One region of the Peribacillus sp. NPDC056705 genome, then DNA from elsewhere that is predicted to be linked to it. Evidence: predicted binding sites of a transcription regulator. Region 1 holds the regulator's gene; each other region holds the start of a gene.
What was found. Region 1 encodes Rex, which represses fermentation and respiration genes when NADH is low (regulators of the CRP and FNR family bind a similar motif). Its sites were predicted from a motif close to TTGTGAAATATTTCACAA; they were not measured.

Region 1 (10,601 bases):
ATGCTTTCCCTGTGCTTCATTTACTCCATTGTTTGCCTTGGTTTCGGGAAAAAAGCGAAGACGTTAATCGTAATGTAGAAATAGAAAAAGAAAAAGGGGTTAGTATAATAGTCCCTTGTTACAATGAACAGGGAATTATTGAAACTTCGATTAACAGTATGAAATCATTATCTTATTCACAGTTTGAGGTCATTTATATCAATGACGGATCAACGGATGAAACACTTTCTTTATTGAATAAGTTTCTAAAATTAACACCCTGTTCTAGATCTACACTCAGAAAGCTTTCCCATAAAAAAGTAAAAAATGTTTTTCAATCCAAGCTTTACCCTCATATATACGTTTTAGATAAACCGAATGGTGGAAAAGCAGATGCCTTAAATGCAGGCATTGAATATTCGAGTCAAAGTTTAGTTATCACATTAGATGCAGACACCATCTTGACAGATCAGGCCTTATCAGTGATTAACAAAACCTTTGAAGATAAGGACGTCGTTGCTGCAGGAGGGGTCGTGCACGTTCTACAAACAAAAACATCTAAACCTTTGAGCTATTTGTCTTTAGTTCATGCAAACATGCTAGTACGTCTCCAAACATTGGATTTTCTAAAAGCTTTCTATGTTACAAAATTATCACTTGCACGTTTTCAAGCTTTAGCCGTCATATCAGGAGCATTTGGTATTTTTACGAAACAAACACTTATTAATGTAGGAGGTTATCGTTCAACTATAGGAGAAGACATTGATATAACACTACGCATCCATAAGTACATATCCAAACAAAAAAATAAGAAGATTGCTCTAATTTCAGATGCTGTTGCTTATACAGAATTACCTGAAAACTGGAAGGACTTTTTTAAACAACGCGTACGCTGGCAAAAGGCATTTATAGACTGTGTCATCCATTTCCGTTCTTTTATTTGTAAAACCTTATTTACTAAAGCCGTCTCGTTTTTCTATATATTTGAATCTTTTATAGGTAGAACCATTACTGCTTATATTATGACGAGTTTATTTGTGGTAAATAGTATCTTTAATCCATTTTCTTCCGGTATTTTACATATGCTTACCATTTTACTTTACATTTTATTGTTTCATTTTATGTATAATTTGGTGGCAATTGGAGTGAGTAGGTATTACGGATTTAGATTTCAAAAGAAAGATATATATCGCTTATTCTTTACTATTCTCCTAGATATTTTTATTTATCGCTTTATCATTATGTACCTTGTAATGTATGGAAGTATTGCTTATTTCTTCAACAAGGACTGGAATAAAGTAAATCGAACAGGACGAGACTATCAAACTGATTCTAAAACAGATTCTAAATCTGTAGCATAGTCCAATAATTAAGAGAGTATGTATTTTTCAGAACAAAGCACAAGTGCCCGTTTAGCGACGTATGGACTGGACCACTCCGAATGAGATAAAGGAAACACGAAGAGCGTAAGCGATTCGATGTTAACTTATCGCAGTGAGGGGGAAGTTCATTAGTCGCTGGGACGCTTACGCTGGATGTCGAAGCGCTTATCCACAGTTCAAAAATTTATAATTTCTTATTTTTAAATACAAACAAATAATCTATAATCCATTAGATTTATTAAAGTGAGGTATACAATGCGCACCGGAAAGAGAAAAAAAATATTACTTATTATATTAACCACAATTGTTATTTTAATTTTAGGGACAGGCAGTTACACATATTACTTATGGTCCATAGTAACGTCAACTGTAGCAAGTATTCAAGTAAAATACGAATCTAAAGAACGACTAGAAAAGATTAACATTAAAGAAGGAGATCCCATTTCAGTTTTACTAATGGGAATTGATGATCCCGCAGGTCGAGAACTACACGGACGGTCTGATGCATTAATCTTATTAACGATTAATCCCCATAATCAATCCATGCACGTGGTAAGCATTCCTCGTGATACGTATACTAAGATAATTGGGAAAGGAACAAAAGATAAGATTAACCACTCTCATGCATTGGGTGGTGATGGAATGGCCATACGTACCGTAGAAAAGTTCTTAGATATTCCTGTTGATTATTTTATAAAGGGTGATATGAAAAGCTTTGTAGATATTGTTGATGCAGTAGGAGGAGTGAAAGTAGATAATGATTTAGATTTTACTATTTATGGTGTTCATTATCCGACAGGCACGATCAATTTGAACGGTAAAGAAGCCCTAGGTTACTCTCGAATGAGAAAAGACGATCCACGGGGGGACTTTGGTCGACAACTTCGACAACGTCAAGTAATCGAAGCTGTGATTAATAAGGGATCCCACATATCCTCTATTACGAAATTTGATGATATATTTAAAGTTGTTGAAAACAACGTGAAAACAAACTTGACTTTCAATGATATGTGGGCCATTCAATCCAATTATAAAGAGTCCCTTCAAAACATAGTACAGCACCAAATTGATGGAAAAGATTCGGAAATAAATAAAATCTACTATTTTATACCAGATAAAGAAAAGCTCGATGAAATTTCCAATGAATTGAAAAAACACCTTGAGATTGACAAGCAATAACTTTCTATCTATCGGTCTATGCCTATTGATTTCATGCTTAAAGGTTCCGATGCAAAAGAATTACTTTATCATAAATGGACATTTTGATAGTCGATCACAAGTTTTATTTGGACTAAACAGTTTAAGAAAGATTTATAACTACAATAAGCAACCTTTTTAACTCTAATTAGAGTAATAAGGTTGCTTACACTATTTCCACCACATTACTTCCCATTCCCATTCCCATTTCTTTTTGATACTATTTCTAAAGACGGTTTTCTATGAAAAGAGGTTGTTGAATGAAGAAACACTACCTCCTTCTAACAATAGTAGCATTGCTCATTTTTATAGGAGGGTTTTTTTTAGAATCTATATTTACAAGTAACAATACAGAAAAAGGTCAGACACAAACACAAAGCCAACTCATAATAGGAGAAGCGCCAAAATCAGAACAACATATAGAACCTGTCGATTCAAAAGTATTAATAGGATATATTCAGGATTTTAGAGATCCCGCGTCGATCGATTATACGAAGTTAACACATATTATTTTTTCATTTGTCCATCCTGAAAAAGATGGAAGTCTCTTATTGAATGGTGGGAAGGCCTTATCAAATCTCCGCAAAATGGTTCAAAATGCACACCAAGAAGATACAAAGGTGATGATTGCTGTAGGTGGCATGCGCCACTTGAAAGGCGGAGAATCATATGACTATTTTAAAACTGCCATAGCAAATCCCACTTCTCGTACAAAGCTTATTGACGAACTAATTGAACTAACGAATGAAGAGAATCTTGATGGGATTGATATTGATTTTGAGCACCCCCGTTCAAAAGAGGACGCACATTATCTAGCTGTTTTTACAAAAACATTGGGAGAAAAGTTACACTTAAATGACAAGGAGTTATCGATAGCCGTATATTCAATGATTCATAGTGTGACAGGGACAGAAGTTCAATCAGTTGTTTATGATCCATCCATATTTTATTATGTTGACCACGTTAATATCATGGCATATGACGGTCAATGGGACGGGAAATATAATGCTGCAAATTTATCACCGTATCCATTCACTAAGAATATCGTAAGCTATTGGTCTAATTTATTTGACAAACTTGGAATTTCGAAGAAAAAGTTAGTATTAGGAGTTCCTCTTTTTGCACAACCAGAAGACTTAACGAAAATGCATTTATCTTATAATGCTATCATTAATCATGATCCTACAAATGCTGAAAGAGACAAAGTTAACTTGAACGGGACGACCTATCATTATAATGGAGAAACGACAATGATAAAGAAAACCAAACTTGCTCTTGCTAACGAATTTGGTGGTATGATGCTATGGGAGCTGGGGCATGATGCTGAAGGGACGCGTAGTGTAACAAGCGCTATTTTTGACGTTCTGATTAAAAGACAGGAAGATGAGAATCAATAGCGCCCGCCCCATTGTCTAACTGGAGGCGGGCACTATTGATGTATTATCGTTTATTCTGTTAACCACTCGTTTTCACTCTTGATTTTAATAGGTTTTTTAGTAGTTGTTTTCGAGGATTTACGTTGAGAGCTTATGGGCGGCATGATGTAGCTTGGTGCCTAAACCCATTAATATCAAGGTTTAAAACCGTTGTTTTCGTACGAGGGGCAACATTGGGGTAACATTTTCTGAATTAGAGGTTTTCCATTAATTTTCGAAATTTAATGGAAGCCTCTTTTTTCATGTCTTTTGTGTAGAAGACAGACGATCAGCGAGCAATTTTTTACCCGATTATACTATTACAGAACAAGAACTAAACGGTATTTTTGATTAGTAAAATTAGGGCTTTCAGCATTTAATTTACAACATACAAATTATATAGCTGTATTAGATGCTGAAACTAAAAAGAGGTTACAGCAGGCAGCTAACGGGCAGTATAAAGTATTAATTTCTTCTGCTATCATCATCGTCTGGGGGATAAAAAGGCCTCCCATCAGTTCAGTAAACTAATGGAAGACCTTCAACTTTAAAAGATATTTACATGTTAGGTGAGCAAATAGGTGAGCATTTATTTCTAAATACTCTTTAAACCCCTATATCAAAGGGATTTAAACCCTTATTACATCATGCCGCCCATGCCGCCCATGCCGCCCATATCAGGCATGCCCATTCCGCCAGCGCCTGCAGGTTCTGGTTTGTCAGCAACTACAGCTTCTGTAGTTAAGAACATAGCTGCTACAGAACCAGCGTTTTGTAGAGCAGAGCGAGTTACTTTAGTAGGATCGACGATACCGGATTCGATCATGTTCACCCATTGTCCAGTAGCTGCATTGAAGCCAGTGCCTACTGCTTCGCCTTTAAGGCGCTCTACGATTACAGAGCCTTCAAGACCGGCATTGTGAGCGATTTGACGAACAGGCTCTTCGATTGCACGAAGAACGATTTTCACTCCTGTTGCTACGTCGCCTTCCGCTTGAATTTCAGCGATTTTATTGTATACGTTAAGAAGTGCTGTACCACCACCGGCTACGATACCTTCTTCAACAGCAGCACGAGTGGAGTTCAATGCATCTTCAATACGAAGTTTACGTTCTTTCAATTCTGTTTCGGTAGCTGCACCAACTTTGATTACCGCTACGCCACCAGCTAATTTAGCAAGGCGTTCTTGTAATTTTTCACGGTCGAATTCAGAAGTCGTTTCTTCTAATTGGACACGGATTTGGTTTACACGAGCTTGAATTTGAGCTGTGTCTCCAGAACCTTCAACGATTGTTGTATTTTCTTTTGTAACAACCACTTTAGACGCACGGCCTAATGAATCGATTGTTGCGGATTTAAGATCAAGTCCGATTTCTTCAGTGATCACTTCGCCGCCTGTAAGAGCCGCGATGTCTTCAAGCATTGCTTTACGACGGTCACCGAATCCAGGGGCCTTAACCGCAACAGCGTTGAATGTTCCACGAAGTTTGTTCACAACTAGAGTTGCAAGCGCTTCGCCTTCTACATCTTCAGCAATCAATAATAGCGGTTTCCCTTGTTGAACAACTTGTTCAAGGACAGGAAGGATTTCTTGGATATTCGTGATTTTTTTATCTGTGATCAAGATATATGGATTCTCAAGGACAGCTTCCATTTTATCTGAATCAGTAACCATGTATGGAGATGCATATCCGCGATCGAACTGCATACCTTCTACTACGTCCAATTCAGTTGTGAAACCTTTAGACTCTTCGATTGTGATGACGCCGTCGTTACCAACGCGCTCCATTGCTTCTGCAATCAGTTGGCCCACTTCTTCATCAGCTGAAGAGATGGCAGCAACTTGTGCGATTGATTCTTTGTTTTCAACAGGTTTGGAAATGGCTTTCAATTCTGCAATTGCTGAATTGACCGCTTTCTCGATTCCTTTACGGATACCCATTGGGTTAGCACCAGCTGTTACGTTTTTAAGACCTTCACGGATCATCGCTTGTGCAAGAACTGTTGCAGTAGTAGTACCGTCACCAGCTACGTCGTTTGTTTTGCTTGCTACTTCAGCAACCAATTTCGCACCCATGTTTTCGAATGCATCTTCCAATTCGATTTCTTTAGCGATCGTCACACCGTCATTTGTGATAAGCGGTGAACCGAATTTTTTCTCAAGAACCACGTTACGACCTTTTGGTCCAAGCGTTACTTTAACTGCATCTGCAAGTGCGTCCACACCACGAAGCATGGAGCGACGAGCTTCTTCACTAAATTTAATTTCTTTAGCCATTTATAAGTACCTCCCTAAAATTTTAAGAAAATTTTCGTTCAGTTAAGTATGATGTATAATTAGCCGATTACAGCTAGAATGTCGCTTTCACGTAAAATTAAGTATTCAGTGTCTTCGTATTTAACTTCAGTACCTGCATATTTCGAGAAGATAATTAGATCGCCTTGGGCAACCTCTAAAGCAACACGTTCGCCATTTTCAAGGACACGGCCAGTACCAACTGCTACTACCTTACCTTCTTGTGGCTTTTCTTTAGCAGTATCAGGAAGAACAATACCGCTTGCAGTTTTTTCTTCAGTTTGAACTAGTTCAATAATAACGCGATCACCTAATGGTTTTAACAAGTGAAACAACCTCCTCATATTCTCTTGATAATTTGTTTCATGATTATTAGCACTCTTCATCATCGAGTGCTAACACATTTATAATATTAAATAAACCGAGCCTTTTTTGCAAGTATCTTATTGAAAATTTTTTATTAATTTCTGATAAATTAAGGGTAAACTACTTTAACATAATGATTTCCTTAACAATGTAATTGAAATGTTATGTTAGGGGTACCTTTAAGTGGTGTTCTGCCTCAATATTTGATACCATTTTGGAGTATGCGTTTATAGATTGTCCCCATATCAGGAACGTTCCGAACGGGATGGGTGACTATAAAAGGAGTTTTCATTTTTGAAAAAAGAATATTGGTTCGTCATCATCACTTATATTGCCATGCAATTATCCAGTATTGTTGGGGTACCCATTTTCATGCTTATCGGATCTTCTACCGGAATGCCGGCCGATGAACTCGAAGTGAAGTCTGCAGCATATTGGATAGTTTTCAGTTTTCTCGCTGCTTTATTCTTGATTCTTTTTTTAATGAAAAAAGATATGAGGGAACAGTTGGGCACGAGAAATCAAACTACCGTCCCGATGTCCATATTATGGGCAGTTGCAGGAGTGTTCATGGCTCTTTTTGCACAAAGCATTGCCGGCAGCATTGAACAAATCCTTGGGGTGAAGTCTGAATCTGAAAATACGCAGCAACTTATTTCACTCATTTACAAAGTCCCCATGGTCATTTTCGTCACTTCAGTAATTGGACCTATATTGGAAGAATTAATTTTCCGGAAAATCATTTTCGGGTCTCTTCATAAACGCTTTAACTTCTTTATTTCAGCTTTAATCAGCTCAGTTATTTTCGGCTTGGCGCATGGTGAATTTGAACATCTTCTATTATATACGGCAATGGGCTTCACCTTTGCTTTCCTTTATGCGAAAACAGGTCGCATTCTCGTTTCCATGAGCGCTCATATTGCGATGAATACGCTTGTTATCATCCTTCAAGTGGTATATCGGGAGGATATTGAGAAGATGCTAGATACTGCACAGGCCTTCATCGGAGGTTTATTATGAAACGTCAATCACCATTATTTATGGGCATCATCTATGCTGGCTTAGGAGCTCTTTTTACCGCTATCGCGATTCAAACCGTCAATTCTTCCGGATGGGGACTCTTTGCCTACATACTTGTCCTTATTGCAACTCTTGATTTTGGATCGGGATTACGCATGATCATGCTGCACTTTAAGATTAAAGCTGCACAAAAAAATAAGAAAAAATAAAAAAACGCTGCAATGATGCAGCGTTTTTTTCATTCCTCCAATGCGGCTTCTTCCATTACAGGATAATGTTTCAGGAAGTAGATGAGCGACTGAAGCTCCACGGCCAGGTCAATGTGGTGAACCCTTATGGATGGAGGCACAGTCAGCCGTGCAGGTGTGAAATTCAATATTCCTTTTATATCAGCTTTGACTAGACGATCGGTTATCGTCTGGGCTACCTGTGCTGGCACTGTCAATATAGCCGCAGTAATATTATTTTCCTGCAATAATGTATCGATTTGATCCATATGATAGATGGGCACATCAGCTATTCGCTTGCCGACCTTTTCTTCAGAAACCTCGAAAGCCATTTCAATTTTTGTATTATTATTTTTCATGAAATTGTAATTTAAAAAAGCGGTTCCTAAATTTCCTACCCCGATTAAAGCGACTTTGGTCAATTCGTCTTGATCTAGTGTTTTTCTAAAGAAGGATAATAAGTAATTGACATTGTAGCCGTAGCCTTTTTTCCCAAGCGCGCCAAAGTAGGAAAAATCACGGCGAATTGTGGCAGAATCCACTTTTACAGCTTCACTTAACTCTGCCGAGGAAACTCTTTGTTTGCCTGAGGAATGTAAGTTCTTTAAAAATCGATAATACAATGGCAACCTTTTGGCTGTCGCCTGCGGTATCTTTGGGTCATGGTTCATTGTTCTTCCCCGCTTTCACACATGCTTGTCAACTTAATCTCTATCTGTTTGCTTTACTTGCCTTTTATAATCGCTACTGGACACTCCGCCTGTTTTCTCCACTAAGAATGTAGGCCCGATCACCATTCCCTTATCAATGGCCTTACACATGTCATAAACAGTCAAGGCAGTCACGGATGCAGCTGTTAACGCTTCCATTTCCACACCTGTACTCCCTTTTGTCTTAGCTTCCGTTTCAATCGTAAGCCTATATCCTTGTTCTTCTTTTTCCCAATCAAAGGCTATATTGACCCCTTGCAGAGCAATGGGATGGCACATTGGAATTATATTGGATGTATTCTTGCTGGCCATTATTCCTGCAACTTGCGCAACAGCCAGTACATCACCTTTTTTCATTTTATGGTTCGTGACCAATTCATATATTTCATCATTCAATAAAATGCTCGATTGAGCTACTGCCGTCCGGGTTGTTTCAGGCTTAGCACTCACATCGACCATTTTGGCCCTGCCCTGTTCATTAAAATGCGTTAAGTCTCCCATTTAAGTAACCCCTCCTAAATCATACACTATTATTCCACTTTATGTAACAGCTTTTGTTTAAGCTTGGAACCAAGCTGTTGCCGATATTAACTAAAATACGTTACACTAACAATAATCAATTGAGGTGAAATCTATGATTTTATTACAAATCAATCAACTATCGAAATATTATGGAGCTGAACTTATTTTATCAAATATGAAGCTCGAAGTTCAAAATAAAGATCGAATTGCACTAGTCGGCCGAAATGGCGCCGGTAAATCAACTCTGCTTAAAATCATAGCCGGGCAGCTTTCCCATGATGGCGGTGAGATAATCAAACCAAAAGGCGTCACCATCGGCTATATGGCCCAGGATACGGGATTGGAATCCGAACTGACCATTTGGGATGAGATGCTGACTGTATTCACCGACCTTATAGAGCAAGAAAAGGACCTGCGTCGCCTTGAGGCTGATATGGCCAGACCTGACATCTTTGAAAACGAAACAATTTACCAAAAAGTGCTGAATGAATACGACACTTTGATGGTGGCATTCAAAGAGAAGGGCGGCTATCAATATGAGGCGGATATCCGTTCCGTATTGCATGGACTTCAGTTTGCTGACTTTGACTATTCTACCCCCATTTCCACTTTAAGCGGCGGACAAAAAACAAGGCTTGCATTAGGGAAACTGCTTTTAAGGAAACCGGACATATTGATTCTGGATGAGCCGACGAACCATCTGGATATCGAAACCCTCTCTTGGCTTGAACAATATTTACAAAGCTACCAGGGAGCTGTCCTTATTGTTTCACATGACCGTTATTTTTTAGATAAAGTAGTAAACCTCGTATATGAGATTTCCCGGAATAACATGAAAAAATACCATGGTAATTATAGTTCTTACCTAGAGGGAAAAGCGGAAGATTATGAGCGGGACATGAAACTGTTCGAGAAGCAACAAGGGGAAATTGAAAAGCTTCGCGACTTTGTCCAACGTAATATCACCAGGGCTTCCACCACGAAAAGAGCACAAAGCAGACGCAAACAGCTCGAAAAGATGGATGTTATGGACAAGCCGCAAGGTGATGAAAAATCCGCGAATTTTTCTTTCCAGATTGAAAAGCAAAGCGGAAATGAAGTACTTCAACTTCAGGACTTGGCTATTGGATACGAAGGGGAAACGGTATCAAAGAATATAAATTCCCGGATGACTAAAGGGGAAAGCATAGCACTTGTTGGCCCAAATGGAGTTGGAAAATCAACTTTATTGAAAACGATCATTTCTAAGCTGCCTGCACTTTCTGGTGGTTTCCGTTTTGGAACGAACGTAGAAGTCAGCTACTACGATCAAGAACAGGCTAACCTTGTTTCCAATAAACGCGTACTCAATGAATTATGGGACGACTATCCCCTTAAACCGGAAAAGGACATTCGCACAGTACTCGGTAATTTTCTATTTAGCGGGGACGATGTTTTGAAAACCGTTTCCACACTAAGCGGGGGCGAAAAGGCACGGCTTGCCCTTG
Region 2 (10,601 bases), on a different contig from region 1:
CGGATTCTCTTCAAGTTTTTGTCCGAGTACGTCGCCGCTGACCAAATCAACATGGTATGTCTGTTTTTCCTGCATCATTCTGCACATCATCCTTTCAAGGGTTTATCTATTCTGTACCACTATTTGTAAAAAGTTAATCATGGACGTAAACATTCCCTTAATGAAAAAGATAGGAAATAGAGGTATCAGTTATCTTATCAAATGGTATAAGATGGGTTTAAAGAAAATTATGTAAAAGTGAGGAGTGACATAGTGAAGAGATCAATCATGGTTATTTTTTTTGTGTTGATTGCTTCAGGCTGCGTAACAAGGAATTATGATTCCAATATGGATTTAGGTAAAGGTCAGTTGAATGAGGAAAATTATTTAGAAGCCCATGAGGCATTTGAATTAGCTTATAAAGAGGCGAAAACACCGGAAGCAAGGGAGTTAATGGATCTTTCAGGTTTTCTGGCAAGTGGGATGAAGAATTACGACGAACAGGATTTTGGTTCGGCCAAAAGCGATTTTGAAAAAGCAACCGCATATAAAGCAAAATACCGGGAAGGTAAACAAATGGTTTCAAAAGCGGTGGAAATGCACCCGTTATCAGACTCGGCCACAATCGAAACTGTAGAGGGGAATGACGAACCGGTAGGGGAAGCAACCGAGGACGGATCCAAAGTAGAAGATAAGGCGGTAACGGAAACGAAAGGTGAAGGAATCAAGGGTTCAGTCAGTACATTAAGTAAATCTCAGGCGGAAAAGCTTGTGAAGGGTTATGTGGACATGGAAAATTTCCCTGATTTACATATCGAATATGATCACGATTCCGAAAAGGGTGATTACATTTTTCATGTATTCGAGGTGGATGAACCTAGTCAGAAAAGTGGCCACAAAACCACTTGGGGCTGGTATGGCGTGAATAAGAAGACGAAAGAAGTGTATGAAGTCATGTAAGGAAAACTGAATGGTCGGATTGAAGGCCCTTGTTGAGGCCTTTTTTATTTTGTGGCGCGACAAAGTACAGGATTCGATAAAATTTAATGATTTTTGTAAAAAGTTTGCCTCATTCTTTATTTTCTTAAGAATTTTTTAATATTTACTGTTTATGATGGAGCCAAGTAAAGGACAATCTAGGAGGGATAAAGATGGAGAATTATAATGGTGATGAGCAAGTCAGAGTCAAGGCAGAACGGAAAAAGGGTAAATCTCTTTGGGTAACCAGTCTTGTTTCCGGAACGGTTGCTTCTATGGTTACATCGTCTGTATTTCTATTTGGCGGGGATTTTATAGATCAAGGGAAAAGTCCGGTGAATGAGTCAACCGAAACGGCAGGTGTACAGCAAACGGAAAGTGTTGAAAAGGATAAAAGTGTCACGGCGGAAAAGTTATCGACAAGTACGGATTCAAATGATAGGGCAGATATGGTCGAATCAGCATCCAAATCGATTGTAGGGGTCGTGAATTTACAGGAGATGCAAAACCAGAACCCGTACCAGCAGCAAAGCACGGGGAGAGAAACGGTTGAGAGCGGCACAGGCTCAGGGGTCATTTATAAAAAAGCTGATGGGAAAGCTTATATCATCACGAACAATCATGTTATTGAAGGAGCTAAGGAAGTCGAAATTTCATTGTATGATGGACAAAAGGCAACGGCAGCAGTTGTCGGCGCGGATGCTTTGACGGATTTAGCGGTTTTGACAATTGATGCCTCGAAAGCACCGGAGGGAATTAAATTCGGTAATTCTGATAGCATGCGTCCAGGTGAAGAAGTATTGGCAATTGGCAACCCACTTGGACTTGATTTTTCACGATCGGTTACACAAGGGATCGTCAGTGCGACCGGACGCTCCATTTCAGTCGATACCTCGGACGGGGAGTGGGAACTCGATGTCCTTCAAACAGATGCAGCGATCAACCCCGGCAATAGCGGCGGTGCATTGATCAACACTGCTGGGGAAGTGATCGGCATAAACAGCTTGAAGATTTCCGAAAACGGTGTAGAAGGCTTAGGGTTCGCCATACCGAGTAATGATGTGATTCCGATTGTTACGGAGCTGATTGAAAATGGGAAAATCACGCGCCCATATTTAGGAGTCAGCTTGGCCAGTATGGAAGAACTGCCGCAATATTACATTCAAAATGTTCCTGAAGCCGTAAAGTCCGGTGTAATGGTGACGAGTATAGAAGCAGGATCGGCTGCGGCGAATGGGGGGCTTAAGCAACAGGATATCATCGTTGAGATTGATGGAACGAAAATAAATACTGCCGCTGCATTAAGGAAGTACTTATATACGGATAAGAAAATCGGCGATAAAGTAAAGGTTAAAGTATATCGGGGTACTGAAGAGAAAACGGTAACGTTAACCTTGCAAAAACGATAGAAAGAGGTAGGGCCCCTGATTTTCATCAGGGGCCTAAGTTTGTAGACAAAAGGGGTTCGGAAATAAAAAATCCGAACCCCATTTTCCCTTTGAATTTTAGACGATTTTTGAAACTTACCATGCCCATTTGGCCATCTTCTTTAAAATAAAAGCAGCGAAAGTAAGCATCTCCTGCATCGACAATTTTTTAAGTCCCTTAATGTAATCCAACATATACCAGACTTGTAACAATAAAGATTGAGGCTAAAAGTTTTTATCTGAAAGTCAAAACAAAGTTGATTGGAACGGACGGTCCCGAGACTCTTGAGGGGAAAGCGAGTGCATGGAGTGGAAGACAACGTTCAAATTGTCCAAACCCCTATTTAATAGTATACAAAAGGTTAATATAGGAAAAATAGATAGTGTATTCGCACTGTTTTACAGATTTTCCCTATAGTCTTGAATACCTAAAAGCTAATAGTGGCGCGTTCTATTTGTCAAGGTTTTCATTGTGTATATGTTAAAAAATAGAAAAGATTTGACAAATTTGTGAAATGTCATAAAATAGAAAGAAAGGGGATGAAATTATGGAAGCTAATCAGAAGATGTTAGATGCAGTGAAATGGGTATCGGGCACAGGTTGTGTAATCGGAATTATTATTTTTGCTTTAAGTTTCTTTGTAAGCGATTACAATAAGGATTATATATTTACCGCCGTTGGAATCGCCATCACACTAAGCGCAGCTGCAATTTTTCTAGTTGGTATATTTTTTGTCCTGACAGAAGAAATGGTAATGAAAACACATAAAGGTAAAAGAATTGTACCGGAAACGACTAAAATCATAAAAATGAAAACAAAGGCTAACACTCAAACAAAAAGAAGTACAGAATTCAGTAACTAAAACGAGGAATATAGCATAATGAACTTGCATTCTATCATCAGATTTACTAACATGGTTGAACATAACCAGTTGTTCTTCTTTCTAAAGAATTTGAGTCAACATGATCCGAATGATTGAATGCGCTTTCATTTTACAGAGAGCTTGAATTGATTACCAGTTGGCTTTTTAATACAATACAATATACTGGACTCGTCATGTACAAAAAAATATTTCAAGTAATCCTTTGTATTTGAAATACTAACGATGTGCTTGGGTATTCAAACCAAACTGCCTGAACGCCAGGAAGTTTTCACTTTGCATTTTGAACTATATCCACGAGAAAAGGACACTTTTAAAAAGTCCTTTTTTTGTGGTTTTTTTATGTGTTTTTCCCTGAAGATACAAAAGGGATGTCGTTGATTTTTGAATAGTGAGTTTCCAAAATCCGGAGTTGATTGAACCACCAAATGTACTCTTTTGTAAAATGGTTTTTGTCCAGTCCGCTGATATTGATTGATAAACAACTTGACTAGTTGTAACAAGTTTGACTGACCACTGAATTACTTCACCCACGACTAATACTAAACGCCTGTTTAGGAATACTGAAAGGGCAAAAAGTATTGCGAGGATAAAAAACACAATTACATTTCACACTCGTTGTTTCCTTATATATATATAACATTGACCAGTGTTGGATCATAAAGGTATTGAAGCATGGAAAAAACATCGTGTACAAGGCGGCTACCATTTACCAGGTTCTATGGCCGAGTGAAAAAAATCCGCTATAAATCATGTTTTTCAACGAAAGATAACTAATTAACAGGATAGGTAATATAATTCATAATCTTTAGAAGTTTTGAGGCAATATACGCGGTGAATATAATGTGAAGATTTTATTTCATTATACTAGAGTAATATTAAACGGAAAGTGACCGGTATTATCTGCAATCCTGTACTGATAAGTGAATTTTCCAAAGGTAATTTATTAAACATTTATTATATTTCATTTGCTGAAGATTTTCGAACATTTCTGTTCATTTACCATCTTCTTACTGCTCTTTATTGAACTTTATGTGACAGATGTCACTTTGTATTGTCTTTTTTTACACTTGGGATTAATATTGGTATGTCGGGGTTTGTGAACATGGTAACACTTTGTCCGAATAATTACCAATTGGAATTTTATTATGTAAGAAAGGGGTAGTACTATGAAAATAAAATGGGCTCTATTAACTATACTTTTTACAATTGCCACTGTGCTAACCGGTTGCGATAACCCATTAATGGTCTTGGACCCTAAAGGGCCAGTAGCTGCAACACAAGCAGATGTTATTATGATTTCGATATGGACAATGGCCTTTGTCGTCCTTGTCGTTATGGTACTTTATATCTTCATGATAATGAAGTATCGTGCTTCCAAACAGCGTGATGATTATGAACCACCTCATATTGAAGGAAGTAAGGTTCTTGAAATAATTTGGGTTGCGATCCCAATTTTGATCGTCGCTTTCCTATCCGTTGTTACTGTTAAAACAACAAATGAAGTTGAGGCAACACCTAAAGGGTACGGAGATCAAGAACCTTTAGTTATTTACGCTTCATCTTCCAACTGGAAATGGCATTTTAGTTATCCGGAAGAAGATATCGAAACGGTCAACTATCTGTTTATACCGACTAACCGACCAATTGAATTTAAACTTTACTCATTCGGTCCAATCTCAAGTTTCTGGATTCCACAACTTGGAGGACAAAAATACGCGATGTCGGACATGGTTAATACGTTGCACTTAGCAGCTGATGTACCAGGTGAGTATATGGGTCGAAATTCAAACTTCAGTGGTTCAGGTTTTGCTCAGCAAACGTTCAACGTAAATGCATTGTCAGCAAAAGATTATGATAAGTGGGTAGATGAAATTAAAGCTACTGCTAAACCGATTACTGAGGAAAAATTCAATGAATTATTAAAACCTGGTCATGTGGGACAATCCACTTACACTGGAACTCACTTAGAGTTTTCACCAGCTCCTGAAGGGGAAAATGCTGGTCATGACCACGGATCTTCTGATACTGAAGAAAATGATTCCAAGGATTCACACGAGGAACATTCAGAACACAGCAACATGAATCATGATCACTAAGAATTAATTTCGTTCGATAAAACAACTAGGTTTACAAGATAAGGAATATTTTCCTGAAAGGAGTCACAAAAGTATGGATTACTTTGATCGATTTGCCGTACCTCATCCAAGTCCTGCGATTTATGCATCCATGGTTGCCATTGGTTTAACCATGATTGCGGTTGTCGCCGGAATTACCTATTTTAAAAAATGGGGTTACTTATGGCGTGAGTGGTTAACAACGGTTGACCATAAACGTATTGGTATCATGTACATCTTGTCAGCACTGCTTATGCTTTTCCGTGGTGGCGTCGATGCTCTTATGATGCGTGCTCAAACGGCTATTCCAGATAACGGTCTTTTGGATGGACAGCATTATAATGAGGTATTTACAACACACGGGGTCGTCATGATCCTGTTCATGGCTATGCCATTTATCATTGGGTTAATGAACATTGTTACACCATTACAAATTGGAGCGCGTGACGTAGCATTCCCACGTCTGAACGCAGTAAGCTTCTGGTTATTCTTCATGGGGGCAATGCTATTTAACATCTCTTTCGTAGTCGGTGGTTCTCCTGATGCAGGCTGGACATCTTACTTCCCGCTGGCAAGTAACGATTTCAGTGAATCAGTCGGTTCGAACTATTACGCGATTGCAATTCAAATTGCTGGTATTGGTACATTAATGACTGGTATCAACTTTATCGTAACCATCTTGAAAATGAGAGCACCTGGTATGAACTTAATGAAAATGCCAATGTTCACATGGTCTATCTTGATCACAAACTTCATCATCGTTTTCGCTTTCCCTGTATTGACAGTGGCACTTGCGTTGATGACAATGGATCGTCTATTCGGAACTCAATTCTTTACGATGGCCAATGGCGGTAGCGATATGCTTTGGGCGAACTTGTTCTGGGTTTGGGGACATCCTGAAGTTTATATAGTAATTCTTCCAGCTTTCGGTATTTACAGTGAAATCATTTCGACATTTGCACGTCGTAACCTGTACGGGTATAATTCGATGGTTATCTCCATGGTAGCTATTTCCACTCTATCTTTCGTTGTATGGGCTCACCATTTCTATACAATGGGTCACGGTGCAATGGTTAATGGTATCTTCTCGGTTACCACGATGGCAATTGCCGTCCCGACTGGTGTTAAGATCTTCAACTGGTTGTTCACACTTTGGAAAGGTAAAATCGTATTTACCGTTCCAATGCTATACTCTTTAGCCTTCATTCCGATTTTCACGCTCGGTGGGGTAACAGGGGTAATGCTTGCCATGGCAAGTGCTGACTACCAATACCATAATACAATGTTCTTAGTAGCTCACTTCCACTACGTTTTAATCCCTGGTACTGTATTTGCCGTACTTGCCGGTTTTACGTACTGGTGGCCAAAAATGTTCGGTTTCATGTTGAGCGAAAAAATTGGAAAATGGTCGTTCTGGTTCATTACAATCGGCTTTAATGTAACATTCTTCCCGATGTTCATCACTGGTTTAGATGGGCAGGCACGTCGTATGTATACGTACTCTGAATCAACAGGGTATGGTCCATTGAATATGCTCTCTTTCGTTGGAGCGATTGGTTTAGCAATAGGATTTGCACTTATTGTGTACAATATCTATTGGAGTACTCGTTATGCATCAAGAAATATCTCGAACGATCCATGGGATGCACGTTCTCTAGAGTGGGCTACACATACACCAATCCCTGAATATAACTTTGCAATTGTACCAACAGTTGATTCTACAGAAGCATTCTGGGATTCAAAGAAAAAAGGCTTCAAATTATTTAGCGGTAAAGTAGAAAAGATTCATATGCCAAATAACAGTGGCGTGCCGTTTATCATGAGCTGTATCTTCTTCGTTTGGGGCTTTGCATTGGTATTCAGCATGTGGATCATTGCAATCATTGCAACGATCGGTATCTTTGCTTGTATGATTCACCGTTCATTCGAAAAAGATCACGGACGTTATATCTCTGTTGAAGAGATCGAAGAAACTGAAAATAAATTGCGAGGTGCTAAGTAATGAAAATAGATAACTCGCTGCCACTAGAATATAGCACGGAAGAAAATCGCTTAAAGATTTTTGGATTCTGGGTTTTCCTGGGGGCAGAAATAGCTCTTTTCGCTACACTGTTCGCCACTTATTTTGTCTTAGTTGATGGTACTGGAAATGGTCCAACAGGGGAACATCTTTTTAAAGTCCCTACATTAATGTTTCAAACAATCTTTCTATTAACTAGTAGTTTTACGATAGGTCTTGGAATCAATGCAATGAGACTTGGCAGGCAGAAAGCAACGATTGGTTTCTTCATTATCACCCTTATTCTTGGTTTAGGCTTCTTAGGAGTCGAAATTTATGAATTCGTGGAGTATGTACATGAAGGAGCAACGATTCAAACAAGTGCTTTCTTATCTAGTTTGTTCACATTACTAGGTACGCATGGAGCTCACGTTACACTTGGTTTATTCTGGGGAACCTTCATCGTCATGCAGATTAAAAAGCGCGGTATGACTCCACAGACAACAAACAAGGCTTTCATCTTTTCACTTTACTGGCATTTCTTGGACGTTGTCTGGATTTTCATCTTCAGTTTCGTCTATCTGAAAGGAATGATGTAATATGAAAGAATTATTCCCACGGGGCCAAGTTATGGGATTTGCCTTTTCGCTAGTCCTGACTTTGGTCGCACTATCAGTTATTGTGTTTGATCTCTCACTTAAAATGGCTGTGATCATCCTACTTGTTACAGCTTTCATGCAAGCTGCACTTCAATTTGTTATGTTCATGCATGCAGGAGAGTCTGAAGATAAAGCATCGATTTACACAAACGTTTATTACGGATTGTTCGTTGCATTGGTTACAATTTTCGGTACATTGCTAACAATGGTTTGGGGATATCAATAATCCATTCCGGAAAAACTGGGCGTCTTGATGACGCCCGGTTTTTTTGTATTTAAAAGTAGTAAGTAGAATTTCATATACGGCTTTATCCACTTCATACTTTTAAGATGTTGATGAACCCATTTTGTTTAGTATAACCATTTCGGAACATTATATGTATAAACGGATAATTGTCCCTATCGAAGTTTGGCCGTGCGTTCAAATAAAAATTGTTTTACAGAAGTAACGTTAATAGAACGTACAGATTTTCTAAGAAAAGCTGTCGGACCTTTTGATATAATAAGCGATATACGCATTTATAAACGCAGCGGAGATGATGAAATTGACATTGCGGGTCTGATTTTGACCATTATCTTAAGTTTGTTAAAAATATTGGTTTCCTGCCTTCCAACCGATGCAGTTAATTGGATTATCAGCAAATTTAAAATACACTCAGAAATTAGTGACGAGAATGCGATTGTAACCTTTGACGGAAAACGTTTGGAAGGTGTAGAAAAAAATTCAAGTCATTAGTTATTTTAATAACGCTAGATTTTTGAAAAAAAATCATATATTCCCAGGGAACGAGCAATTGTTTTTACACCCAGAGAACAGTGGGATTCCATTGGTCATTGATACTAAAGGAAGCAAAAAGGATGTTAGGTTATTTGTATACATTTACAATGACCACGTCGATGTAGTCAAACAGTACAAGAAGAAAGTCATTTCTTATAGTCTTCTTTCAGATAGCCTCCAAGAGCATTCCGTGCCATTAATAAGTAAATTAGTTTAATAAAAAAATGACGGTCTCGTTAAGGACCGTCTTAGACTGTAGACAATTTAACCGTTAATTTCCGCTCCAGGCACTCGCTTTCCCCGCAGGAGTCTCGTAACCCTGCGTTCCAATTAGCTTTATATAGAACTCTTTTGTCTATAAACTGAGACCGGTTTTTAATGAATTTTATTAAAAATCTAGTACACAAACTGACGTCATAATTTTAGTTTTTTTGGAAAATGCAATTAAAAGAGAGGGGATTACTGTAAGAGGTTCTTTCATCGTGCATATGAAATTATTTATATTGTAATAAAAAAGCAGGTATCTATTGCGATGCCTGCCTTTTTATGCTTTCCATTGTTTTTCAACTTGATGAAGCGCTTGTTGTAAAATTACTTCATGATCCGTATCCGGTTTAGTAAGGACGTTAGTTTGATAAGATTTTCCTTGAAAATCAACCGTTACCGTAACTTTTACCATTATGCATCTTTCCTTTCCTAATTCAGAATTAAATGGGGTGGTTGTACCTATTTCTTTAATACCCGTGACAGAGGATTTTTCAAACATTTCAAAAGTAGTAAAACATAAAGAATTAATATTCAAAATTATCTGATATTTTTAAGGGTGTGTCAACACTTTTTTTTGACCACCCTATTTCCCGGCACAATAAAAAACGGCCTGGCTTGTACTCATGGCTGTCAGGTCGTTTTTGTAAATGAACTATATTCATATTTTAGTCAAGATAATGCCGATTAATGCTGCAAGTACGCCGGCAACTTGATAGTTTTTTAGTTTTTCCTTGAATAAATAACATCCTGCGAATACGACAACTAAACAGTTCAGGCTGACGACAGGGAAGATGATGCTTGCGATGCCAGTGTTCAACGCAAAGAAATAACATCCATAGCCTATAGTGCTTAAAAGGCCCACCAAGGAACCGATTTTGACTTCCTTTAGCTTGATTTTTTCCTTTTTAAAGGCCAGAGCCGAAAGAAGATAAAGAGTTCCGCCTCCATACATTGATACCAGGATATCAAGGGAATTTAAATGAAGACGTGTTGATGTCGTCATAAGAATGCCTAGCACACCAAAAGATAAAATGGATAATAATGTGTGCATCATCCAAGGGACATATTGATGGTTGCCTTTAGCATTAGGTGTATACTGAATGACTAATGTAGCGAGAAACATGCAGACGATTCCAGTCCACTGCAAAGTAGAAATATGTTCGTGAAAAATTAAAGCAGCACAGAGAATGGGGAATATTGCATTCGCTGCGATTAAAGGAGATGTCAAGCTTGCCGGTCCTTTTTCAAAGGCGCTTGCCATCTGGATATTACCATTAGCGTTCAGTACCCCAATGGCTCCACCAAGCATGATGGACAGCCAGTTAAACTGTAAACCATCCACAGATACTCCATAAGATATGGCCAAAATAAAAGCTGAAAAATAAAAGAAAAATTGGATATGTACTTTTGAGTAACCCTTTCCGCTACTCCATTTAAAAATGCTGTTATTGATTCCAAAACATAAACTCGTGATGAGGGCTGCAAAAATCCACATTGACGTAATCTCTTCCTTCAT
Region 3 (10,601 bases), on a different contig from region 1:
GAAAAGCCACTACATACAACCATCCAACCAGTATGAGACAAGGGCAGCTAAAAGATTTTGGGGCGATTGTCGTTAATGAACCGATTGTCGTCACGGACAATATCATTACATCCTACAATCCTTCCACTGCATTCGATGTTGCCTTTACGCTCTTGGAAATGCTCACTTCCAAAGATAATTGTAAACATGTGAAGGAATTGATGGGCTTCCATTAAGGTTTTCTTCCGCTTCAGGCACTCGCTTTCCGCGGGCGGCCGGGGAGCCTCCTCGGCTGGGCTCCATCTATAATCAAGGGTCCCGAATGAATTCGGAACCCTTTTTCACGTTACTTCCAATAAGTCAATGAACGGGTTTTCATGGATTCACGGAACTGTTTTGTTGATTCTGGCAGGACTTTATTCGTTGCATAATCGATGATGACACCATACTGGCGAATGACATCCAGACTATCCAGCTCGCCATTGGCGAATTTGTCTTCGACTCTTTGTACGCTTTCCTCAAGCCATTGTTTACGGTTGTTCCTGATATACGACCTAGCTTGTTCCGTTGCTTCAACATCTATTTCGAATAAATCGAGATCTTTATCGATTTCTTTGATCACGACTCCATAATCTTTTTTGGCTCGCTCAATTGAAACATATTCATCGATCACATCTTCCAAGACATCTTCGGGATTTCTTTCAAGCGGATCTCCCAGTCCCCCGCCCCCAGCGGATGGGCGTACAAAGGAATCTCCTTGCTGCACCTTCACATTTGAAAAAATCGCACCTAAATAACGTTCGTCCTCTTTGCCCGGATTCAGCCATGCTCCATGCGGGGAAGAAGGAAGCCCTCCAAAAATCCCCCATGTTATTGAACGGGAACGGTCACAGCAATAGGACATGACGGTGTTTTTGACATTCGTGAGTGTACCGCCCTTTTCTACACCGCACCCGCCGCGGTATTTCCCCGGCCCGGCAGAGTCGGTGATGATTTCATGCTTCATCGTCACGACGGGTGACAATCTTTCTTGCCCTTCGCAAGGCTGCACACTTAGGCCCAAACCGAATGTCGGCGAAGTGGCGTTCACACCGTCCCGGTCATAGCGTCCTCCATGACCGCCGGCCATCCAGTCATACCACATGAAGTATTTATCTTGCTCCTGGCGTTGATCCCAACCGCCGATAAGTAAATACTCCAGGTTAAATGAGCATGCAATCGCTCTTTCCGGCATGATATTGGACCAGAGTTCGAAGCAAGCACTCATGATTTTTTCATAGGCCCCTGAACAAAAACCGGTTACGGCAATCGGTGCCGGGGCATTGACGACGGAATTTTCCGGAAGTTCAATCTTCACCACTCTGTAAAAGCCGGAGTTCAAAGGGATTTCAGGAAAAAATGTCTTGGTTCCCGAGTATGCTGCTGATAAAGATGCCCCGAAACCGGCATTCAAAAAGCAGCCGATATAAGAATGTGAACCAGAAAGATCATAATGGATCTCGTCATCCGTGATAGTCATCTTAACCCTGATCGGAATCAGGCCGTCTCCGGCTTCCGGGTCCATATCAATATAATCAACAGTCTCCCAGGTTCCATTCGGTAAAGCCGCAACCTTGGCCCTCGCCAAGCGCTCCACATAATTCTGCACTTCCGCAAAGGCAGACAAAGTCGTATCGATTCCATACTTCTCGATGATGGCAAACAACTGGCGCTCGCCTACCTTGGCCGCTTCCACTTGAGCACGAAGATCGCCGACACGTTCCTCAGGGACGCGCATGTTCGAAACGAGCACATTGACCACATCTTTTAAAAATGTTCCTTTACTATATATCCTTAGCGGCGGAATCCTTACTCCCTCGCCAAAATGTTCCTTGGCATTGATATCGAAGGAGCCAGGTGTCGAGCCGCCCATGTCGGCCCAATGGCCATTCGTCTGCATGAACGCAATGAGCTTGTCCTCATGAAAGACTGGCAAGAGAACCCGTGTATCATTGAAATGAGTACCGCCCCGATACGGGTCATTGACCAAGAATACGTCCCCGGGATGGATATCACCCCCGAAGTCCTCGAGCACCGCCTTTGCCGTTAGATGCAGTGTTCCTACGTGGACCGATATATCCTGCGTCCCTTGCATGACTGTATTTCCTTCTGCATCACAAAGCGCACAACTGAAATCCCGATTATAAATGACGAAGGAATAGCATGTCCGAAGGATTTGTTCAGCCATCTGATCTACAAGGTTAACGAAGCCATTTTTAATCACTTCAAATGTCACCGGATCTAAACCTGTTCCAACTCCAGATTGGTCAATTAACTGTTTATTCGACAATGAAATCCACCTCTTTTTATTTATTTTGGGAAAGAATCAAGTTTCTGTATTTATCAACTTTTGCCGTGAAATTTGGCGGAATGACAGTCGTTGTATCAAGCTGATCCACGATGGCAGGCCCCGGGATTTCAGAAAAGGCCGGAATGAGTTCCCGGTTATACACGTTCGTATTCACATACCCTTCCTCTTCGAAATAGACATCACGAGTTTCCTTCAAGGCATCAGCAAGTGTGCCCCCTGGTTCATAAGTCGGGAATTCAGGTTTTGGCACAGTTCCGATAGCCGTAACGAGCAGCCCGTAGATTTCCACGGTCTGTTCTTTATCGGAAAAAGAAAATTCCCGTTCATGCTCTTGATGGAAACGGTCAAGGGTCTCTTCCAATGAAGAAATCGGGCAATCGACTTCTATCGCCAATGAACGCCACTGTCCCATATACCTCATGTCAATATAGCGCACCAATGTGGAAGCTTCCTTAGCGACCCCTTCTTCTTGCAATAACTCAGCGGCCTCTTTTTCCATTCCGATGAATTCCCTCTCTAAATCCATTAACGATACATCCTTGACATTCTTGACATAGGTTTTGGATATATCATGACGAACATCGACCAACAGGCATCCCATTGCAGCGGCAACACCCGGATGCGGCGGGATGATGACAGTCGGGATTTCCATTTCCTTGGCGAGGTACGCTCCATGTAAGGGTCCAGCGCCTCCGAAGGCCACAAGTGCAAAGTCGCGGGGATCGTATCCCCTTCTGACTGAAATCAGCCTTAGCGCATCACACATATTGGCATTGGCCACCCGTGTGATGGCATTCGCCGCTTCTTCAATCGTATAATCGAATTTCTTGGCGATCTTATCCACGACTTCAATCGCTTTTTGTTTATCAAGTTCCATTTGCCCATCCAATAGTTTTGTGCCAAGTCGTCCCAATACAATATTGGCATCGGAATTGGTCGGTTCCACGCCACCCCTGCTATAGCAAGCAGGTCCGGGTACCGCGCCTGCACTTTGAGGGCCATTGCGTAAAGAACCGCCTTCATCCACCCAAGCCAAGCTTCCTCCTCCTGCTCCTATCGTCAGGATTTCGATACTTGGGAAACCGATCGGATATCCATACTCGATATACCAATCTTTAGTAATCCGCAAATCACCTTCATGCATCAAGGAAATATCGGTGCTCGTTCCTCCCATATCCAGCCCAATGGCATTATTGAACCCGCAAAGCTGGGCGATATGTTTACTGGCAATCGCACCTGCAGCGATTCCGGAACTTGCGAGCCTTGCCGCATAACGGGGTACGGTTTGGGATGTCATTACCCCTCCGCCGGAGTGAAGCACTAATATATCATCTTCATACCCCCGTTTATTCATTTCACCTTCAAGGGTTTTAATATACTTGCTGACAGTCGGTCCTAAAACCGCATTGACGATCGTCGTACTCATGCGCTCATGCTCAAAAATCTCAGGAAGGACTTCACTTGAAATGCATATATAGACGTCCGGGAGTTCCTCCTGGATGATTCGTTTCACTTTCGCCTCATTGCTTCCATTTACATACGAGTTCATGAAGCAAACCGCAATGGATTCCGTACCGCGTCTTTTTAATTTCCTTGCCAGTGACCGTACTTCCTCTTCATTGATTTCCGTCAAGACATTTCCTGCAAAATCGATGCGCTCTTCCACTTCAAAACGGTCTCTTCTTTGTATATACGGTTTGGCTACATCATCATATGTATCCCATAACTCAAGCTTGGTTCCTCGGCGGATTTCCGATACATCCCGGAATCCAGCGGATGTGATCAATGCTGTCTTTGGCAATTTCCTTTCAATCAAGGCATTGGTGCCCACTGTTGTACCATGGGAAAACACTTTAATATTTTCACAATCTATTTCCGCCTTTGCAATTCCATCCAAAATGCCGATTTCCGGATTCTGAGGAGTCGACGACGTTTTCGTGATGGAAATTTCCTTCGTGCTTTCATCAAAAACGAACACATCCGTAAATGTTCCGCCTACATCAATTGCGAGCCTAGTTTGCTTCGTACCTATCATTTCATTCCCACCCCTGCTACAAGATTTTAAAAAATCATACCTATTGACATTGCTTCGTACCCATTTCACCACTTAATGGAACTGTGTAAAAGAGTGTCAGCCAGCCGCTGGATTTTCTTAGCCAAAAAAGGAACATGATGAAATAAAAAAAACCAGTCATATCAATAAGAAATCATTGATATAACTGGTTTTTGATCTAGGTTTAGCTTCGCTGGGCGGCGAAGTCTATTAGATTCGACAGTTATTTATAGAATTCATCTTTAAATCACCAGTCCCCTTAAGGCGATGGCAGAGTAGTATTTGCTAGATAAACTACCTTTTCACTATGGCTATATACTTTATCTTACGTCAATCCACCATAAAGTCAAGGGTATTTTTTAGAATACTCAAACAATTTATAAGGCTAAGAAGTTTACAAATAAGTGAAATTAAGGAACCATAACTGTTCCCCTATGCTTACGCAACATGGTTATTTATCAGGTGCTTCCGATGTGCCTTCCTCACTGTTTTTGAGGTAAACTTCAGAAATTCCATTCATGCCTTCCGATAGTTGTGCTTTAGTATATTCCATACTGCCAACCAGTTTATGAAGCTTCTTATCATCATTCACTTCTGTAAGTTTAGATTCTGAATCCGTCACATTATTTCACCTCCATCATTTAGGATGGCAAATCAAGATGGAAATATGTATGACCGGCGATAATGATAGACACTCTTGAAGTTCATTTTAGGTAAAGAATGGAATATTCCAGCAGAATCTGTACTTAAATAAGCTAGAAAAGTTTATTTTATGAATCTTTTTTTAAAAATCAGCTGTTTTCATGGAACTAAAGGGATATACTATAGTTTAGCTTTTATTACATTTTTGTTAGTATTTTTACTTGCCACACATTGTGTAATATTTTACAAGATTTTCTATTTACATCAACAAAATGCTTATTGCAAAGGAGAATTGGATATGTCAGAAACGATTACCCAATCACAAACTGAACAACTTAATGCCAGCCAAAAACAATTAGATGTACTGGACCAATTATTAAACCCTGAGGTTCAGGAATCATTGAACACTTTAGTTGAGCAGTTACCAAAACTAACTGAGTTAGTGAATATTTTAACAAAGTCTTATGATTTCGCTCAATCGGTTGCGACTGATGATGTTTTGAAAAACGATACGGTCAGCGCCATTTCGGAGATCGCGACACCTGTAGTCGATTCAGTGAAAGGGCTTGCGGTTACTGCCATCGAAGCTAAGGATCGTGCTGAAGTGAATCATGACGTGATCGGTCTTTTTGGTCTGTTAAGAATGATGAAAGACCCACAAGCACAAAAACTTTTCCGTTTCGCCCAAGCTTTTCTTGAAGTCTCTTCAGAACGTAAAAACCAAAAATAATTTAATGAATTTTCAATCAGTAAGGACGGGGGATTAACTATGTCAAAACAAATCGTCATCTTAGGTGCAGGTTACGCTGGATTGCTATCTGCCTTATCCGTACGTGAATATTACAAAAAAGATGAAGTACAGGTTACAGTGGTGAACCAATTTCCAACACACCAAATCATCACTGAATTGCACCGTCTTGCAGGAGGTTCCATTTCTGAACAAGCCGTTTCCATTCCGTTGGAAAAACTTTTCAAAGGAAAAGATATCGACCTTATCATTTCCAAAGTGGATTCTTTCTCAGTCGATAACAAAGAAGTGAAACTTGCCAATGGTTCCACTTTATCTTATGATGCCCTGGTTGTTGCTTTAGGAAGCCAAACAGGATTCTTCGGCATTCCGGGACTTGAGGAAAACAGCATGGTCTTGAAATCCGTAAACGATGCAAACAAAATTTACAAACATATCGAAGATCGCATCCGCGAATATGCACAAACGAATAATGAAGCGGACGCAACTATCGTGATTGGCGGCGGCGGATTGACAGGCGTCGAGTTAATCGGTGAAATCGTGGATCATTTCCCTAAAATCGCCAAAAAATTCGGAGTGGACTTCAAGGACTTGAAAATCAAGCTTGTGGAAGCTGGTCCAAAAATCCTTCCGGTCCTGCCTGACCACTTGATCGAGCGTGCGATGACAAGCTTGGAAGCACGCGGTGTTGAATTCCTGACAGGTCTGCCTGTAACGGGTGTTAAAGGAAATCAAATCGAGTTGAAAGATGGACAAACGATAACGGCCAATACGCTTGTTTGGACAGGCGGAGTTGCGGCTCTTCCTATCGTAGGCGAATCAGGCCTTGAAGTGGATCGCGGCAAAGCGACCGTTAATGAGTATTTGCAATCCAAATCCCATAATGACGTATTCGTTGTCGGGGACAGCGCCGTTGCGTTCCCTCCAGAAGGCGGCCGTCCATACGCTCCTACTGCACAAAATGCTTGGCAAATGGGTGAGCTTGTTGGATACAACCTATATGCAGCCTTTGAAGGCAAGAAACTTGAAGAATTTTCACCTGTAAACTCAGGTACACTTGCGAGCCTAGGCCGTAAGGATGCGGTGGCAACCGTTGGGGCCAATAACACTTCCCTTAAAGGCCTGCCGGCTACATTGATGAAAGAAGCAAGTAATGTTCGCTATCTATCACACATCAAAGCCCTATTCAGCTTGGCTTATTAATTCATTATCGCCGTGACATGACATCCAGTTCATTGATATGTCCGCGGTATATGCCCTTTCTTCCCGGTCATCGGGATTAAAGGGCATTTTTTTCATGAAATTATTAATGCCTGATCATGATGCAATGATTGACGAAAGTTGTTAATAATGGACGGTACTCCATTTTGTTGATTATCCATTCTATAAATCTCCTGTGATTAGGCAACTCTCCTAAATCCTCTCCGTTAATTTTTATTAGCCCGTTTGTCGTTAACTAACGCTCAAGTCTGTACCATTGCGCATATCATAAAATTAACCTTATTAAGGAGGGTTCTGTATGAAAGGGAAAAAAGGAAAAGCAGCTGGCGGTTCATCTACCGGTAGCACTTCTACTGGCAACAATTCCACTGGCCATAAATCCACTGGCCATAAATCCACTGGTAATAAATCCACTGGCAATAAATCCACTGGTAATAAATCCACTGGAAAATAATCTACTGGCAACACAGCTACTGGTATCATAACTACTGGTATCACATCTACAACAACAACATCTACTTCATCAAGTTCAAGTTCAAGTTTAAGCTCGTCCACTGGACGTGGCAAAAAAAGAAGAAGATAGATAGTTAAATATATAATGCTTCCGCTTGATTGATCCTGATTAATCAAGCGGAAGTATTTTATGATATTACGGCTTCATTAAGGTCAAGACTGTCCATAAAACATCTTATACAAGGAAGGAAGGTGAGTGTATGTCTTATCATATTCCATCTTATTTCTTAATGATAGAAGAAGAAGATCTAGAAGATTTACGTGCGGATATTTGGAGCGATAACCCTATTCCTGCCAATTTGAAAGTAGAAAACGACATTTATGTTATCGATATTGCCTATCGGGGTTCTTATACCCGCAAATTCCGAAAAAGGTCCTATTGGATTGATTTCATCGAGCCAGAACGATTCTTTGGCGCCCACAAAATCCATCTCAATGCCGAATACAGAGATCCTTCCCTCATTCGCAATAAACTCTCACTCGATTTCTTTCAAGACCTTGGTGTCCTTTCCCCTCATAGCCAACACATCAACCTAATCCGAAATGGCACGTTTAAAGGTGTGTATTTACAATTGGATTCCGTCGATGGAGTTTTTTTAGAAAAAAGAGGACTTCCTGCCGGCCCGATTTATTATGCTGTCAACAATGATGCCAACTTTTCATTGAAAAGGGATGGGATAGCGAAAGACTCCCTTACGTCAGGCTATATACAAGCGTTTGGCAAACCCGCCGATGATGAATATCTAATCGAATTGATCAAAAAAATCAACACCACCCCACTTGCAAAGTTTCCTGAAGTAGTCTCGCAACATCTTGATATCCATAAATACTTACGCTGGCTGGTTGGAGCCGTTTGCACCATGAATAACGACGGTTTCACTCATAACTATGCACTATACCGCAATAGTAAAACGAAGTTATTTGAAATCATTCCTTGGGATTACGATGCCACTTGGGGACGTAAAGTCAATGGAGGGATCATGGAGCACACATATGTCCCTATCGGAGGAAAAAAGACAAACCACCTTATTCATCTGCTCTTGCAGGTTCCGGAATACAGTAAGTTCTACAAAGACCTCTTGGTTGAAACATTAGAAACCACATTTACTGTGAAGTATATAGAAAATAAAGTATTACCACTGCACCAGGGCATACGCCCCCACATCCTTCATGATCCATATAAAAAGAATAAGATTGATCTATTCGACAAGGAACCGGAATTCATCTTCGAATTCATTCGCAAACGCAGTGCTTACTTAAATAAACACCTTGGTAGCCTAGATGAAAAAAATGCCACGACACAACTGATAGCCAAACAAGACCGAAAAAGGGGAGTTGCTTCCATGTCACCAATCTGCATTAAAAATACGGGGAAGTATGGCAGGGGAGTATATGCTACAAGGGATATTAAAAAAGATGAACTCATTGAGGTATCACCTATCATCATTTCACCCAAACATGAATGGAAATATCTAAAGAAAACCGCACTCTTTCATCACTGTTTCTATTGGGGAGATGATGATGAAACTGCCATTGCCTTAGGAAATGGTTCACTATTCAATCATTCATACACTCCAAATGCGACATTCGATAATAATTTTGAAGATTTAACGATAGACTTTTATGCACATAAAGATATAAAGGCTGGTGAGGAAATCACGATCAATTACAATGGTGAACCTGATGATAAATCCCCGCTATGGTTCGATGTCATCGAGTAGGCGTTTTTTGCTTCCATTTTATTTTGAAAGAATCCATTTCGAAAGGTCGAAATGGATTCTTTTTTTGCAGGGATATTTGAACTTACATTTTATTCGGCGCTGAAATTCCCAATAAACTTAGCGCATCCTTTAATACAACCGCCACGGAAAAAGCGAATGAGAGCTTCATTTGTTTGCATTCATCTTCAACTAAGATTTTGGTATGTGCATAATACTTATTGAATGCACGCGATAAATGCAAGCTGAATTTCGCGATTTGTGATGGGTCGGTTTGTTCAAATGATTTTTGGACAATGATCGGGTATTGCTCCAACAGCTGGATGACCGGCCACGCATATTCTCCTAAAGCTTCAAAAGTGAGGGACTGCTCTTTAAATTCACCTTTTTCAAGCAATGAGGAAATTCGCGCATATGTGTACTGTACATATGGACCCGTCTCTCCCTCAAAATTCATCATTTGCTCTAATGAAAAATCAATATCATTCATGCGGTTATTTTTTAGATCATTAAAGATGACCGCTCCGACACCAACCTGTCTTGCAACCAGTTCCTTCTGTTCAAGCGCTTGATTTTTTTCTTCAATATTGCGCTTCGCAGTTTCGATTGCCTCTGCCAATACATCCGCAAGCAGCACGACTTTCCCTTTACGTGTCGACATTTTCTTGCCGTCTTTCAGCATCATGCCAAATGCTACGTGCTGCAAATCTTTTGACCATCCATACCCCATTTTTTCAATGACATTAAAAAGTTGCTTAAAGTGCAGGGATTGTTCGTTTCCGACAACATAAAATGTTTTCTTCGCCCCGTACTGTTTTTTACGATACATGGCTGCAGCCAAATCACGCGTCGCATAAAGTGTCGCCCCATCGGTTTTTGTAATCAAACAAGGCGGCATATCTTCCAATTGCACGACATAGGCACCTTCGGATAGGGTAAGCAAGCCCTTTTCTTTTAGCTCCCCGACAACAGCATCCATTTTGTCATTGTAAAACGCTTCGCCGGCATAGGAATCAAAACAGATGCCCAATAAATCATAAATCGTCTCGAATTCTTTTAAAGACGCATCCCTGAACCATTTCCACAGAGCCAGTGCTTCCTCGTCCCCATCTTCAAGCGACTTGAAGCTTGCGCGCGCTTGTTCATTCAACGATTCGTCCGTTTCAGCTCTTTCATGGAACTTCACATAGATTTTCAATAATTCCTGAATCGGCGAAGCCTCGATTGCCTCTTTGTCGCCCCACAGCTTATACGCGACGATCAACTTGCCGAATTGCGTGCCCCAATCTCCTAAATGATTGATTCGGACGGCATCGTAGCCATTTTTTTCGGCAATGTTAGCCAGTGCATTCCCTATGACCGTTGAGCGTAAGTGCC

Region 2: a site for Rex is predicted at 4,298-4,315, ahead of qoxA (cytochrome aa3 quinol oxidase subunit II). Genes of this name have one in related genera too.
Region 3: a site for Rex is predicted at 5,256-5,273, ahead of ACFRAK_RS15455 (helical membrane plugin domain-containing protein). Genes of this name have one in related genera too.

The regions. Positions count from the first base shown of each region.
Region 1 is NZ_JBHTYI010000043.1:3,890-14,490, reverse strand. Features, by position in the region: gene ACFRAK_RS25495 (glycosyltransferase family 2 protein) at 1-1,340, shown strand, start outside; gene ACFRAK_RS25490 (LCP family glycopolymer transferase) at 1,617-2,540, shown strand; gene ACFRAK_RS25485 (glycosyl hydrolase family 18 protein) at 2,819-3,955, shown strand; gene groL (chaperonin GroEL) at 4,614-6,251, opposite strand; gene groES (co-chaperone GroES) at 6,311-6,595, opposite strand; gene ACFRAK_RS25470 (CPBP family intramembrane glutamic endopeptidase) at 6,930-7,655, shown strand; gene ACFRAK_RS25465 (YdiK family protein) at 7,652-7,864, shown strand; gene ACFRAK_RS25460 (redox-sensing transcriptional repressor Rex) at 7,894-8,553, opposite strand; gene moaC (cyclic pyranopterin monophosphate synthase MoaC) at 8,587-9,093, opposite strand; gene ACFRAK_RS25450 (ABC transporter ATP-binding protein) at 9,227-10,601, shown strand, end outside.
Region 2 is NZ_JBHTYI010000006.1:135,117-145,717, reverse strand. Features, by position in the region: gene ACFRAK_RS10575 (hydrolase) at 1-78, opposite strand, end outside; gene ACFRAK_RS10570 (hypothetical protein) at 253-939, shown strand; gene ACFRAK_RS10565 (S1C family serine protease) at 1,131-2,366, shown strand; gene ACFRAK_RS10560 (hypothetical protein) at 2,933-3,247, shown strand; gene qoxA (cytochrome aa3 quinol oxidase subunit II) at 4,435-5,364, shown strand; gene qoxB (cytochrome aa3 quinol oxidase subunit I) at 5,438-7,384, shown strand; gene qoxC (cytochrome aa3 quinol oxidase subunit III) at 7,384-7,980, shown strand; gene qoxD (cytochrome aa3 quinol oxidase subunit IV) at 7,982-8,266, shown strand; partial or broken gene ACFRAK_RS10535 (YfmQ family protein) at 8,591-9,035, shown strand; gene ACFRAK_RS10530 (BA3454 family stress response protein) at 9,363-9,620, opposite strand; gene ACFRAK_RS10525 (EamA family transporter) at 9,744-10,601, opposite strand.
Region 3 is NZ_JBHTYI010000011.1:48,507-59,107, reverse strand. Features, by position in the region: gene ACFRAK_RS15475 (DJ-1/PfpI family protein) at 1-215, shown strand, start outside; gene ACFRAK_RS15470 (hydantoinase B/oxoprolinase family protein) at 326-2,314, opposite strand; gene ACFRAK_RS15465 (hydantoinase/oxoprolinase family protein) at 2,325-4,364, opposite strand; gene ACFRAK_RS15460 (hypothetical protein) at 4,834-5,004, opposite strand; gene ACFRAK_RS15455 (helical membrane plugin domain-containing protein) at 5,323-5,754, shown strand; gene ACFRAK_RS15450 (NAD(P)/FAD-dependent oxidoreductase) at 5,794-6,975, shown strand; gene ACFRAK_RS15445 (hypothetical protein) at 7,276-7,623, opposite strand; partial or broken gene ACFRAK_RS15440 (CotH kinase family protein) at 7,707-8,786, shown strand; gene ACFRAK_RS15435 (SET domain-containing protein) at 8,850-9,227, shown strand; gene argS (arginine--tRNA ligase) at 9,310-10,601, opposite strand, start outside.